3 regions of the Limimaricola sp. AA108-03 genome follow, and region 2 is predicted to be linked to each of the others. Evidence: riboswitches for the same ligand, from Rfam matches in the RefSeq annotation. Region 2 holds a riboswitch; each other region holds the start of a gene.
The links. Region 2 has a riboswitch for thiamine pyrophosphate ahead of thiD (bifunctional hydroxymethylpyrimidine kinase/phosphomethylpyrimidine kinase). Riboswitches for the same ligand answer to the same signal wherever they lie in the genome.
Positions count from the first base shown of each region.

Region 1 (3,267 bases), on a different replicon from region 2:
CCCGGCGCCACGGCGCGCAGCATCGGCCATTCGAGCAGTCGGCCCACCGGCGCGCCGAGCGAGGCGGCAAGGCGAAACCGCTCGGCCGGGATCGAGAGCCAGCCCTGCAGGATCAGACGCACCGCCAGCGGCAGGTTGAAGAAGACATGCGCCAGCACCACGCCGTGCCAGCCATAGACCGAAACCGGGCCCAGCCCCACGAGCGCCAGCGCATCGTTGAGGCTACCGCCGCGCCCGAACACGCCGATCAGCCCGATCACCGCGACGATCACCGGCAGGATGAAGGGCGCGCCCAGCAGCGTCACCAGAGCCCCCCGCCCCGGGAAGCGCCGCCGCGCCAATGCCCGGGCCATCGGCACAGCGAGCGCCACCGACAGCGCCGCCGACAGCGCAGCCTGCCAGGTGGTGAACCAGATCGCCGAAAGATCGGCGGGGCCGAGGCCCAGCGCGAAACCGGCCCGCCAAGCGACCGCGCCCAGCGTGCCCAGCGTCAGCGCCAGCACCAGCCCGGCGGCGAGACCGCCCGCCCAGCGCGTCGGGCTGTCCCCCCGCCACTGCGCGAAGGGTGCTGCGCCCAGGCCCGGCGTTATCGCGACATCCCCTGCCGCCAGGCCTCGATGGCCGGTGCGCGCAGCGCGTCGGCCTCGTCCTCGGGCAGCCAGATCGCCTTTTCGGGCATGTCGAGTTCGCGGAAGCCCTCGGGCCATTCGGCCTCGGGCAATGCCGCCGGGTAGGACCAGTTGGAGGTCGGGATCAATGACTGGAAATCGGGGCTGACCACGAAATCCATGAATTGCTGCGCCAGTTCGGCGTCATCGGTGCCCTTGAGCTGAGCCCCCAGCTCGATGGTCATGTAATGCCCCTCCTCGAAGATCGCGGCCGAAACGGTGTCATCGGCCTCGGCGATCGCGTGATAGGCGGGCGACGTGGTGTAGCTCAGCACCATGTCGACCTCGCCCTCGGTGAACAGGCCATAGGCTTCGGACCAGCCGGGCGTCACCGTGGTGATCTTGGGCGCGAGTTCGGCCCACTTGGCCTCCGCCTCGTCGCCGAACACCTCCTCGGCCCAGAGCACCAGCGACAAGCCCGAGACCGAGCTGCGCGGATCCTGGATCGCGATGCGCAGGTCGTCGGGCGCCGCGACCAGCTCGGCGAAGCTGCCCGGCACATCCTGCAGCGCCTCGTTGTCGTAGACGAAGGCGAGATAGGACCAGTCGAAGGGCAGGAACACCTCGTCGTCCCAGTCGATCGGCAGCGTCAAGGCGGTGGTGTCGACCCCGTGCGGCGCGAAGAGCCCGGTCTCGCGCGCCTTCTTCATCTCGGTGGAATCGAATCCGATGGCCACGTCGGCCTCGGTGCGTTCGCCCTCGAGCAGCAGGCGCGGCAGCAGGTCGCCGGTCTGGTAGTCGAGCGTGCAGCCGCAACGCGCCTCGAAGGCCTGCTTGATCGCCGGGCCGGGCCCCCATTCGGAGGCGAAGTAGTCGGGCGCGTAGACGGTAAGGGTCTTGTCCTGGGCGATCGCCGGCAGGGCGGCGAGCGACAGGGCGAGACCCGCGATCAGGCGATGGTGCATGGTCATCCTCCGATGCGGGCGAAGAGCAAGGAGGACCTGTGTCCGCGACCTTCCCTCCGCCGGTGTGATCCGGTTCAGGTTCAACGGGTCCGCGCGATGCGCATCTCAGCCAGGGGCCCCCCGAGGTGGCCGCGACACTACGCCATCGCGGCCCATGCGCAAGCCCCCGCCCTTTCCCCCGCGTTCGCCCCGCGCTACACCGGCCCCGCCACAAGGAGAGCGCCCCATGTCCCTCAACAGCTTCGGCCACCTGTTCCGCGTCACCACATGGGGCGAAAGCCACGGCCCCGCGCTCGGCGCCACGGTCGATGGCTGCCCGCCGGGGGTGGAGATCCGGGAGGAAGACCTTCAGGTCTGGCTCGACAAGCGGCGCCCGGGACAGAACAAGCACACCACCCAGCGCCGCGAGCCGGACGCGGTGGAGATCCTGTCGGGCGTGTTCGAGGGTAAATCCACCGGCACGCCGATCCAGCTGATGATCCGCAACACCGACCAGCGGTCCAAGGATTACGGCGACATCGCCGAAACCTTCCGGCCCGGCCATGCCGACATCGCCTATCACCTGAAATACGGGCTGCGCGACTATCGCGGCGGCGGACGTTCGAGCGCCCGGGAGACGGCGGCGCGGGTCGCGGCGGGCGGGGTCGCGCGTGCGGCGCTGGCGGCGCTGCTGCCCGAGCTGAAGATCACCGGCTACATGGTGCAGATGGGCGAGAAGGTGATCGACCGCTCGAAGATCGACATGGAAGAGATCGCGCGCAACGACTTCTGGTGCCCCGATACGGCTGCGGCGGCCGAATGGGCCGACTATCTCGATGCGCTGCGCAAGGACCACAACTCCGTCGGTGCGATGATCGAGGTGACGGCCTCGGGCGTGCCCGCCGGCCTCGGCGCGCCGGTCTATGGCAAGCTCGACACCGATCTTGCGGCTGCGATGATGTCGATCAACGCCGTGAAGGGGGTGGAGATCGGCGAAGGCATGGCCGCCGCCGCCCTGACCGGGCGCGACAATGCGGACGAGATCTTCATGGGCGAGAACGGGCCGGAATTCGGCTCGAACCATGCGGGCGGCGTGCTGGGCGGGATCAGCTCCGGGCAGGATGTGGTGGTGCGCTTCGCGGTGAAGCCGACCTCGTCGATCCTGAGTCCGCGCCGCTCGATCCGCATCGACGGCAGTCCCACCGAGGTGGTCACCAAGGGGCGGCACGATCCCTGCGTCGGCATTCGCGCGGTGCCCGTGGCGGAGGCGATGATGGCCTGCGTATTGCTCGATCACTACCTGCTCGATCGCGGCCAGACCGGCGGCGCGCGCGGCCGGATCGGCTAGAGCCGGACCCTTTCAAGGGTCCGGACCGATCTCTTGGAAGAGATCGGAAACAGGCCGCCGAGGCTGTGCCGGCGGCCTCGTCGCGTCCCGGTCGCGAGGGGCTTAGATCCAGTAGTAGGGCGCGCCGTAATGGGCATAGGTCGCCTCTTCCCAGCGGCGGTCCTCATACCAGCGTTCGGGCCGTTCCGGCGCCCCCTTGAGCTGGCTTTCAGTGATGTCCGTGCGGTAGCCGTTCAGCCCGGTGTCGTATTCGAGCTTGGCCCAGGGGATCGGGTGATGCTCCTCGCCCATGCCGAGAAAGCCGCCGAAACCCATCACGGCGTAAGTGATCTTGCCGGACTTCTTGTCGATCACGAGATGGTCGATA
Region 1 is NZ_CP193755.1:3,018,803-3,022,069, forward strand. Features, by position in the region: gene ACRAQ3_RS14710 (thiamine/thiamine pyrophosphate ABC transporter permease ThiP) at 1-503, opposite strand, end outside; gene ACRAQ3_RS14715 (thiamine ABC transporter substrate-binding protein) at 587-1,573, opposite strand; TPP riboswitch at 1,608-1,706, opposite strand; gene aroC (chorismate synthase) at 1,800-2,900, shown strand; gene ACRAQ3_RS14725 (PRC-barrel domain-containing protein) at 3,003-3,267, opposite strand, start outside.
Region 1: linked by a shared signal. The riboswitch ahead of ACRAQ3_RS14715 (thiamine ABC transporter substrate-binding protein) and the one ahead of thiD (bifunctional hydroxymethylpyrimidine kinase/phosphomethylpyrimidine kinase) in region 2 are both predicted to bind thiamine pyrophosphate.

Region 2 (3,267 bases):
AGGCGCTCTCGGCCGCGCCGAACGTCGCCGCGGCGCTGGTGCGGCTGCATGATCGCTACCGGCAGCTGGTGCTGTCGCGCCAGACCGACACCAACCCGCTGGCGGATCGCGACAAGGTCGAGGTGCTGGAGGAGGGCAGCCGCGCGGTGCAGGCGGTGCGGGCCTGGCTGTTCGAGCGGCGCAACCATGTCGACAGCCTCGACCGCGCCGCCGAGGCCATGGCCGAGGAGATGAAGCTGCACCGCAGCGAGCCGCATACCGCCCTGACCGAGCGGCTGCGCGCGCATGGCGTGCGGGTCCGCATCCTGCCATCGGACGTCATGGCGGGACGGCTGCGCCAGCACGTGGCGCATCGCGGCGAGCTGCGCCTGTCGGAGCTTCTGGGCCAGCCGAGCCGACGGTTCCAGATGGCGGTGCTGCTGGCGCGGCTGGAGCGCGGCCAGGAGATCGCCGACGAGATCGCGGATTCGGGGCTGACCGACCCCTCGGCGCTGGCGCTGGCGCGGGTCAGCCTCGCCAACTACTTCGCCGCCGCGCTCCTGATGCCCTATGGCCGCTTTCTCTCGGCCTGCGAGAGCGCGGGCTACGACGTGGAACTGCTGTCGCACCGCTTCGGCACCAGCTACGAACAGGTGGCGCATCGGCTGACGACGCTGCAGCGCGAGGGCGCCCGCGGCATCCCGTTCTTCTTCGTGCGGGTCGATCAGGCGGGCAACATCTCCAAGCGCTTCAGCGCCGGGCGCTTTCCCTTCTCCTCCTTCGGCGGCACCTGCCCCTTGTGGAACATCCACGCCGCCTTCGAGGCGCCCGACCGGGTGCAGACGCAGGTCATCTCGATGCCCGACGGCGCGCGCTACTTCTCGATCGCGCGCAGCATCACCCGGCATGGCGGCACGCTGGGCCAGCCCGCGACCCGGCTGGCCATCGGTCTGGGCTGCGACGTCGCCTATGCGCCGCGCCTCGCCCATGCGCAGGGGCTCGATCTCGACCGGATCACGCCCACCGGCATCGGCATCAACTGCTATCTCTGCGAGCGGCCGAACTGCGCCAGCCGGGCCCATGCGCCGGTCAATCGCCGCCTCGAGATCGACGAGAGCGAGCGCGGCCTCGCGATCTACCGTTTCGAGGGCGAGCGCTGATCCCCTTCACCTCTCTCCAAATGCGCCGGAGGCCCGCGCGGGCCGGGGGCGGAGCTCCCTCCCTTGCGTCAACCTGACCGCGCCGCTAACGTCCGCTCGAATCCGTTGGGGTGCCCCGCTGGGGGCTGAGAGGCGCGAGCCGACCCATCGAACCTGATCCGGTTAGCACCGGCGGAGGGAACGGAGACGCGACCCGAGGCTTGTCACGCCCGTGGTCCGTCCCGCGTCCCCCGTCCGGGGGGGGAGCGAGACGATGCGCATCAAGACGGCCCTGACCATCGCGGGCTCGGATAGCGGTGGCGGCGCGGGCATCCAGGCCGATCTCAAGAGCTTTGCCGCCTTCGGCGTCTATGGCGCGTCGGCGATCACCGCGATCACCGCGCAGAACACCCGCGGCGTGTCCGGGGTGATGCCGGTCCGGCCCGAGATGGTCGCGGCGCAGATCGCCGCCGTACGCGACGACATCCCGCCCGACGCGATCAAGATCGGCATGCTTGGCCATGCCGGGATCATCGCGGCGGTGGCCGAGGCGCTCGAGGGATATGCCGGTCCGGTGGTGCTCGACCCGGTGATGATCGCGAAATCGGGCGATGCGCTGCTCGACGACGCGGCGGTCGCGGCGCTGATCGCGCGACTGCTGCCCCGCGCCACGATCCTGACGCCGAACCTTCCCGAGGCGGCCCGGCTGCTCGGCGCCCCCGTGGCGGCCCGGCCGGAGGAGGTCGTGGCGCAGGGGCGCGCGCTGCTCGATCTCGGACCCGAGGCGGTGCTGATGAAAGGTGGCCATGCCACGGGCCCCTGCTGCACCGACCGGCTGGTGACCCGGACCGGTCTGCACGAGGTCTCGGGCCCGCGCATCGACACCCGCAACACCCATGGCACCGGATGCTCGCTCTCCGCCGCGCTGGCGGCGCTGCTGGCGCTCGGCCGCGCGCCCGAGGCGGCGCTGGAACGAGCGCAGGGCTGGCTCTCGGGCGCGATCCGCGCCGCCGACCGGCTCGGCGTCGGGTCGGGCCACGGCCCGGTGGATCATTTCCACGAGGGCCGGCGATGACCCACGAGATCATCGGCGGCGGGGTGATGGGCCTTGCCGTGGCGGCCGAACTCACGGCACGCGGCCGGAAGGTCAGGGTCATCGACCGGCAGGAGGGGGCCGGACCGCATCATTGCTCTTGGTGGGCGGGCGGCATGCTCGCGCCCGATTGCGAGGGCGAGACGGCGGAGGAACCGGTGGTGCGGCTCGGCCGCGAGGCCGCCGACTGGTGGCAGGCGCAGGGCGCGCAGGTGACCCGGCGCGGCACGCTGGTGGTGGCGCTGGGGCGCGACCGGGCCGAGCTGGATCGTTTCGCGCGCCGGGTGCCGGGCCGGTTGCTCGATGCCGAGGCGGTCGCGGCGCTGGAGCCGGATCTCGCCGGGCGTTTCGGGCGCGGCCTGCATGTCGAAACGGAGGCGCATCTCGACCCGCGCGCGACCCTGTCCGGGCTGCGGCAGAGGCTGGCCGAGCGTGGCGTCGCCTTCGAAACCGGGGAGGTCCGTGCGACGGGGCCGGCGATCGATTGTCGCGGGTTGGCCGCGCGCGACGTGCTGGCGGATCTGCGCGGCGTGCGCGGCGAGATGCTGGTCCTGCGCGCGCCGGAACTGGCGCTGACGCGGCCCGTCCGGCTGCTGCATCCGCGCTACCCGCTTTACGTGGTGCCGCGCGGCGGCGGCATCTACATGCTCGGCGCTACGCAGATCGAGAGCGCGGGGCGCGGCCCCGCCACGGTGCGCGCCGCGCTGGAACTGCTCAGCGCCGCCTACGCGCTGCACCCCGCCTTCGCGGAGGCCGAGATACTCGAGATCGGCGCCGATGCGCGTCCCGCCTTTCCCGACAACCTGCCGCGCATCCGGCGACGCGGCGGGATTATCCATGTCAACGGTCTGTTCCGCCACGGCTTTCTACTCGCGCCCAGCATGGCGCGGATGGCGGCGGACTGGATCTGCGACGGCATCAAACCGGAGGTTTGCGATGAAGATCATGGTTAACGGCACGCCGCAGGAGGTGACGGCCACGACCCTGGCCGAGGCGCTGGTCGCGCTCGGGCGCGACGGCGAAACGGTGGCGACGGCGCTGAACGAGGAGTTCGTC
Region 2 is NZ_CP193758.1:20,507-23,773, forward strand. Features, by position in the region: gene ACRAQ3_RS17540 (helix-turn-helix domain-containing protein) at 1-1,139, shown strand, start outside; TPP riboswitch at 1,236-1,336, shown strand; gene thiD (bifunctional hydroxymethylpyrimidine kinase/phosphomethylpyrimidine kinase) at 1,393-2,193, shown strand; gene ACRAQ3_RS17550 (FAD-dependent oxidoreductase) at 2,190-3,164, shown strand; gene thiS (sulfur carrier protein ThiS) at 3,148-3,267, shown strand, end outside.

Region 3 (3,267 bases), on a different replicon from region 2:
GCGACCATCGTTCTCGTTCCCGACCGCTGACCCGGCGGGCCGATGGGCCCGCCTTCCCTCACGGGCCGGGCGCCCTGCCCGGCCCCATCATGGAGCCCGCATGACCGACCTCGCCGATCTGTGCCGCCATCACGGGATCACCACCGAATATGACGACCCGCATGGCGAGGGCAGCCGCCCCGTTCCCGAGGCGACGCTGCGGCTGATCCTGCGCAAGATCGGCGTCGATCCCGAAGGCGCGCCCGAGGGGCCCGCCGCGCCGCAGGAGATGCAGGTGCCCGAGGATGGCATCTGTCATTTTCCCGACTGGCTCGACCGCGCCCCGGGCTGGGGCATCTTCTGCCAGCTCTACGAGCTGCGCTCGGCGCGCAATCACGGCATCGGCGATTTCCGCGATCTCGCGGAGATGGCGCGGACCGCCGGGCGCGCCGGGGCGGATTTCCTCGGGGTGAACCCGCTGCACGCGCTGTTCCTCGGCGATCCCGACCGCCGCAGCCCCTTCTTTCCCTCGACCCGCAGCTTCCTCAACCCGGTCTATATCGCGCTGGACGACCTGTTGGGGCACGAGGCGGGCGATCTCGACGGCGAGGCGCTGCGCGCCGGCGATCTGGTGGATTACGACGCGGTGGTGCCCGCAAAGCTAAAGGCTCTGCGCGCGGCCTTCGGCCGGCGACCCTTCGATGGCGACGAGGCGGATTTCGAGGATTTCGTGACCCGGGGCGCCGAGCCGCTGCGCCGCCACGCGCTGTTCGAGGCGTTGTCGCTGGCGATGGTGGCGGAAGGCCACGGCTCGGGCTGGAAGGGCTGGCCCGCGGCGTTGCAAGACGCGGACAGTCCCGAGGTCGCGGATTTCGCCGACAGGAATGCGGAGGAGGTCCGCTTTCATCTCTGGCTGCAATGGCGCGCGACGCGCCAGCTCGATGAGGCGCAGGCCTGCGCGCTCGACGCGGGCATGCGCATCGGGCTCTATCTCGATCTCGCGGTGGGCGAAGCTCCCGACGGCTCGGCCAGCTGGAGCGGCGGCGAGGTGCAGATGACCGGTCTCGCGGTCGGCGCGCCGCCGGACGTCTTTGCCGCCGAGGGCCAGTATTGGGGCCTGTCCGCCTTCAACCCCGGCACGCTGCGCAAGCTCGATTTCGCGCCGTTCCGCGACATGATCGGCGCGCAGCTCGCCCATGCCGGCGCGCTCAGGATCGACCACGCGATGGCGCTGTGGCAGCTCTTCCTGATCCCCGAGGGCGAGCCCGCCAGCGCCGGGGCGCATCTGCGCTACCCCTTCTCCGACCTGTTGCGCGTGCTGGCGCAGCAAAGCCGCGCCCAGAACGCGGTGGTGATCGGCGAGGATCTGGGCTTCGTGCCGCCCGGCTTTCGCGAGGCCATGCAGGCGGCCAACATCCTGTCCTACTCGATTCTCTACTTCGAGAAGGAGGGCGACCGTTTCCGGGCGCCGCAGGAGTACAGCCCCACCGCGCTGGCCTGCCTCTCGACCCACGACCTGCCGGTGCTGGAACGCTGGTGGGCCGGCGAGGACATCGCGCTGCGCCGCAAGCTCGGCCTCGTCGGCGAAGAGGACAGCGACGCGCATGAGAAGGAGCGCGCCCGCGAACGCCGCGCCCTGCTCGACGCGATGCGCCGCGCCGGCGCGCTGCGCGGGCGGCTGCCGCGGCAGAAGGAAATGCCGCGCGAGGTGCTGGTCGCGGCCTATCGCTACCTCGCGCGGAGCCGCGCCGCGCTTGTCGGCGTCCGGCTGGCAGACATGGTCGGGCCGCAGGCGCCGACCAACATGCCCGGCACGGTGGACGACTATCCCAACTGGCGCCCGCGGGCGCCGCTCGACCTGTCGCGGATCGCCACCCATCCCGAGTTTCGCGCCGTGACCTCGATGATGCGGCGCGAGCGCCGGCGGGGCGCTTGACAGCCGCCTGACCCGGCGGCAGGGTGGCCGCACTTCACCAGGGGGGCCCCGGCAAGGGGCTGAGATATCGCTGGGCGAGGTCGCCATGAATGGCGGCCCACGCGCGCGCAGACCCTTCGAACCTGATCCAGTTCATACTGGCGTAGGGACGGTGCGCGGCCGCTGGCTTCGGGGGAGACTCCCGCTCCATCGCCGCCCTTCCACCCCCGCTGTCGTTCTGGATCGTCACCGCCGACGCAAGGACGCCGCATGACGATCAACACCACCCCGCCCGAATTGCCCAAGGTCACCACCGGCGCGCTGCCCGCCTCGCGCAAGGTCTGGACGGCCGGAACCCTGCATCCCGAGATCCGCGTGCCGATGCGCGAGATCGCCCTGCACCCCAGCGCCGGCGAGCCGGATGTCCGGGTCTATGACAGCTCGGGCCCCTATACCGATCCCGAGGCCGCGATCGACACCGCCGCTGGCCTGCCCCGTCACCGCGAGGCATGGATCGCCGCGCGCGGCGATACCGAAACCTATCCGGGCCGCGCCACCCGCCCCGAGGACAATGGCCGAGACGAGGCCAGCGGCAAGCTGCGCCCCTTCCCGCGCGCCCATGCGCCGCGCCGCGCGACGGCCGACCGCGCCGTCACCCAGCTCGCCTATGCACGCGCGGGCATCGTCACGCCCGAGATGGAATTCGTCGCGATCCGCGAGAACATGGGCCGCGACGCGGCGCTGGCCCGGCCGCGCGACGGCGAGAGCTTCGGCGCCGCGATCCCCGATCACGTGACGCCCGAATTCGTGCGCGAGGAGATCGCGCGCGGCCGCGCCATCATCCCCGCCAACATCAACCATCCCGAGCTCGAGCCGATGATCATCGGCCGCAACTTCCTCGTGAAGATCAACGCCAATATCGGCAACTCGGCGGTCACCTCCTCGATGGAGGAGGAGGTCGAGAAGATGGTCTGGGCCACGCGCTGGGGCGCCGACACGGTGATGGACCTCTCCACGGGGCGCGACATCCACGACATCCGCGACTGGATCCTGCGCAATTCCCCGGTGCCGATCGGCACGGTGCCGCTCTATCAGGCGCTGGAGAAGGTCGGCGGCATCGCCGAGGACCTGACATGGGACGTGTTCCGCGACACGCTGATCGAGCAGGCCGAACAGGGGGTGGACTACTTCACCATCCATGCCGGGCTCAGGCTGCATCACGTGCCGCTCACCATCGACCGGGTCACCGGCATCGTCAGCCGCGGCGGCTCGATCATGGCCAAGTGGTGCCTGCACCACCACCGCGAGAGCTTTCTCTACGAGCATTTCGAGGAGATCTGCGAGATCTGCCGCCGCTACGACGTGTCGTTCTC
Region 3 is NZ_CP193755.1:1,891,292-1,894,558, forward strand. Features, by position in the region: gene glgB (1,4-alpha-glucan branching protein GlgB) at 1-30, shown strand, start outside; gene malQ (4-alpha-glucanotransferase) at 101-1,915, shown strand; TPP riboswitch at 1,945-2,082, shown strand; gene thiC (phosphomethylpyrimidine synthase ThiC) at 2,165-3,267, shown strand, end outside.
Region 3: linked by a shared signal. The riboswitch ahead of thiC (phosphomethylpyrimidine synthase ThiC) and the one ahead of thiD (bifunctional hydroxymethylpyrimidine kinase/phosphomethylpyrimidine kinase) in region 2 are both predicted to bind thiamine pyrophosphate.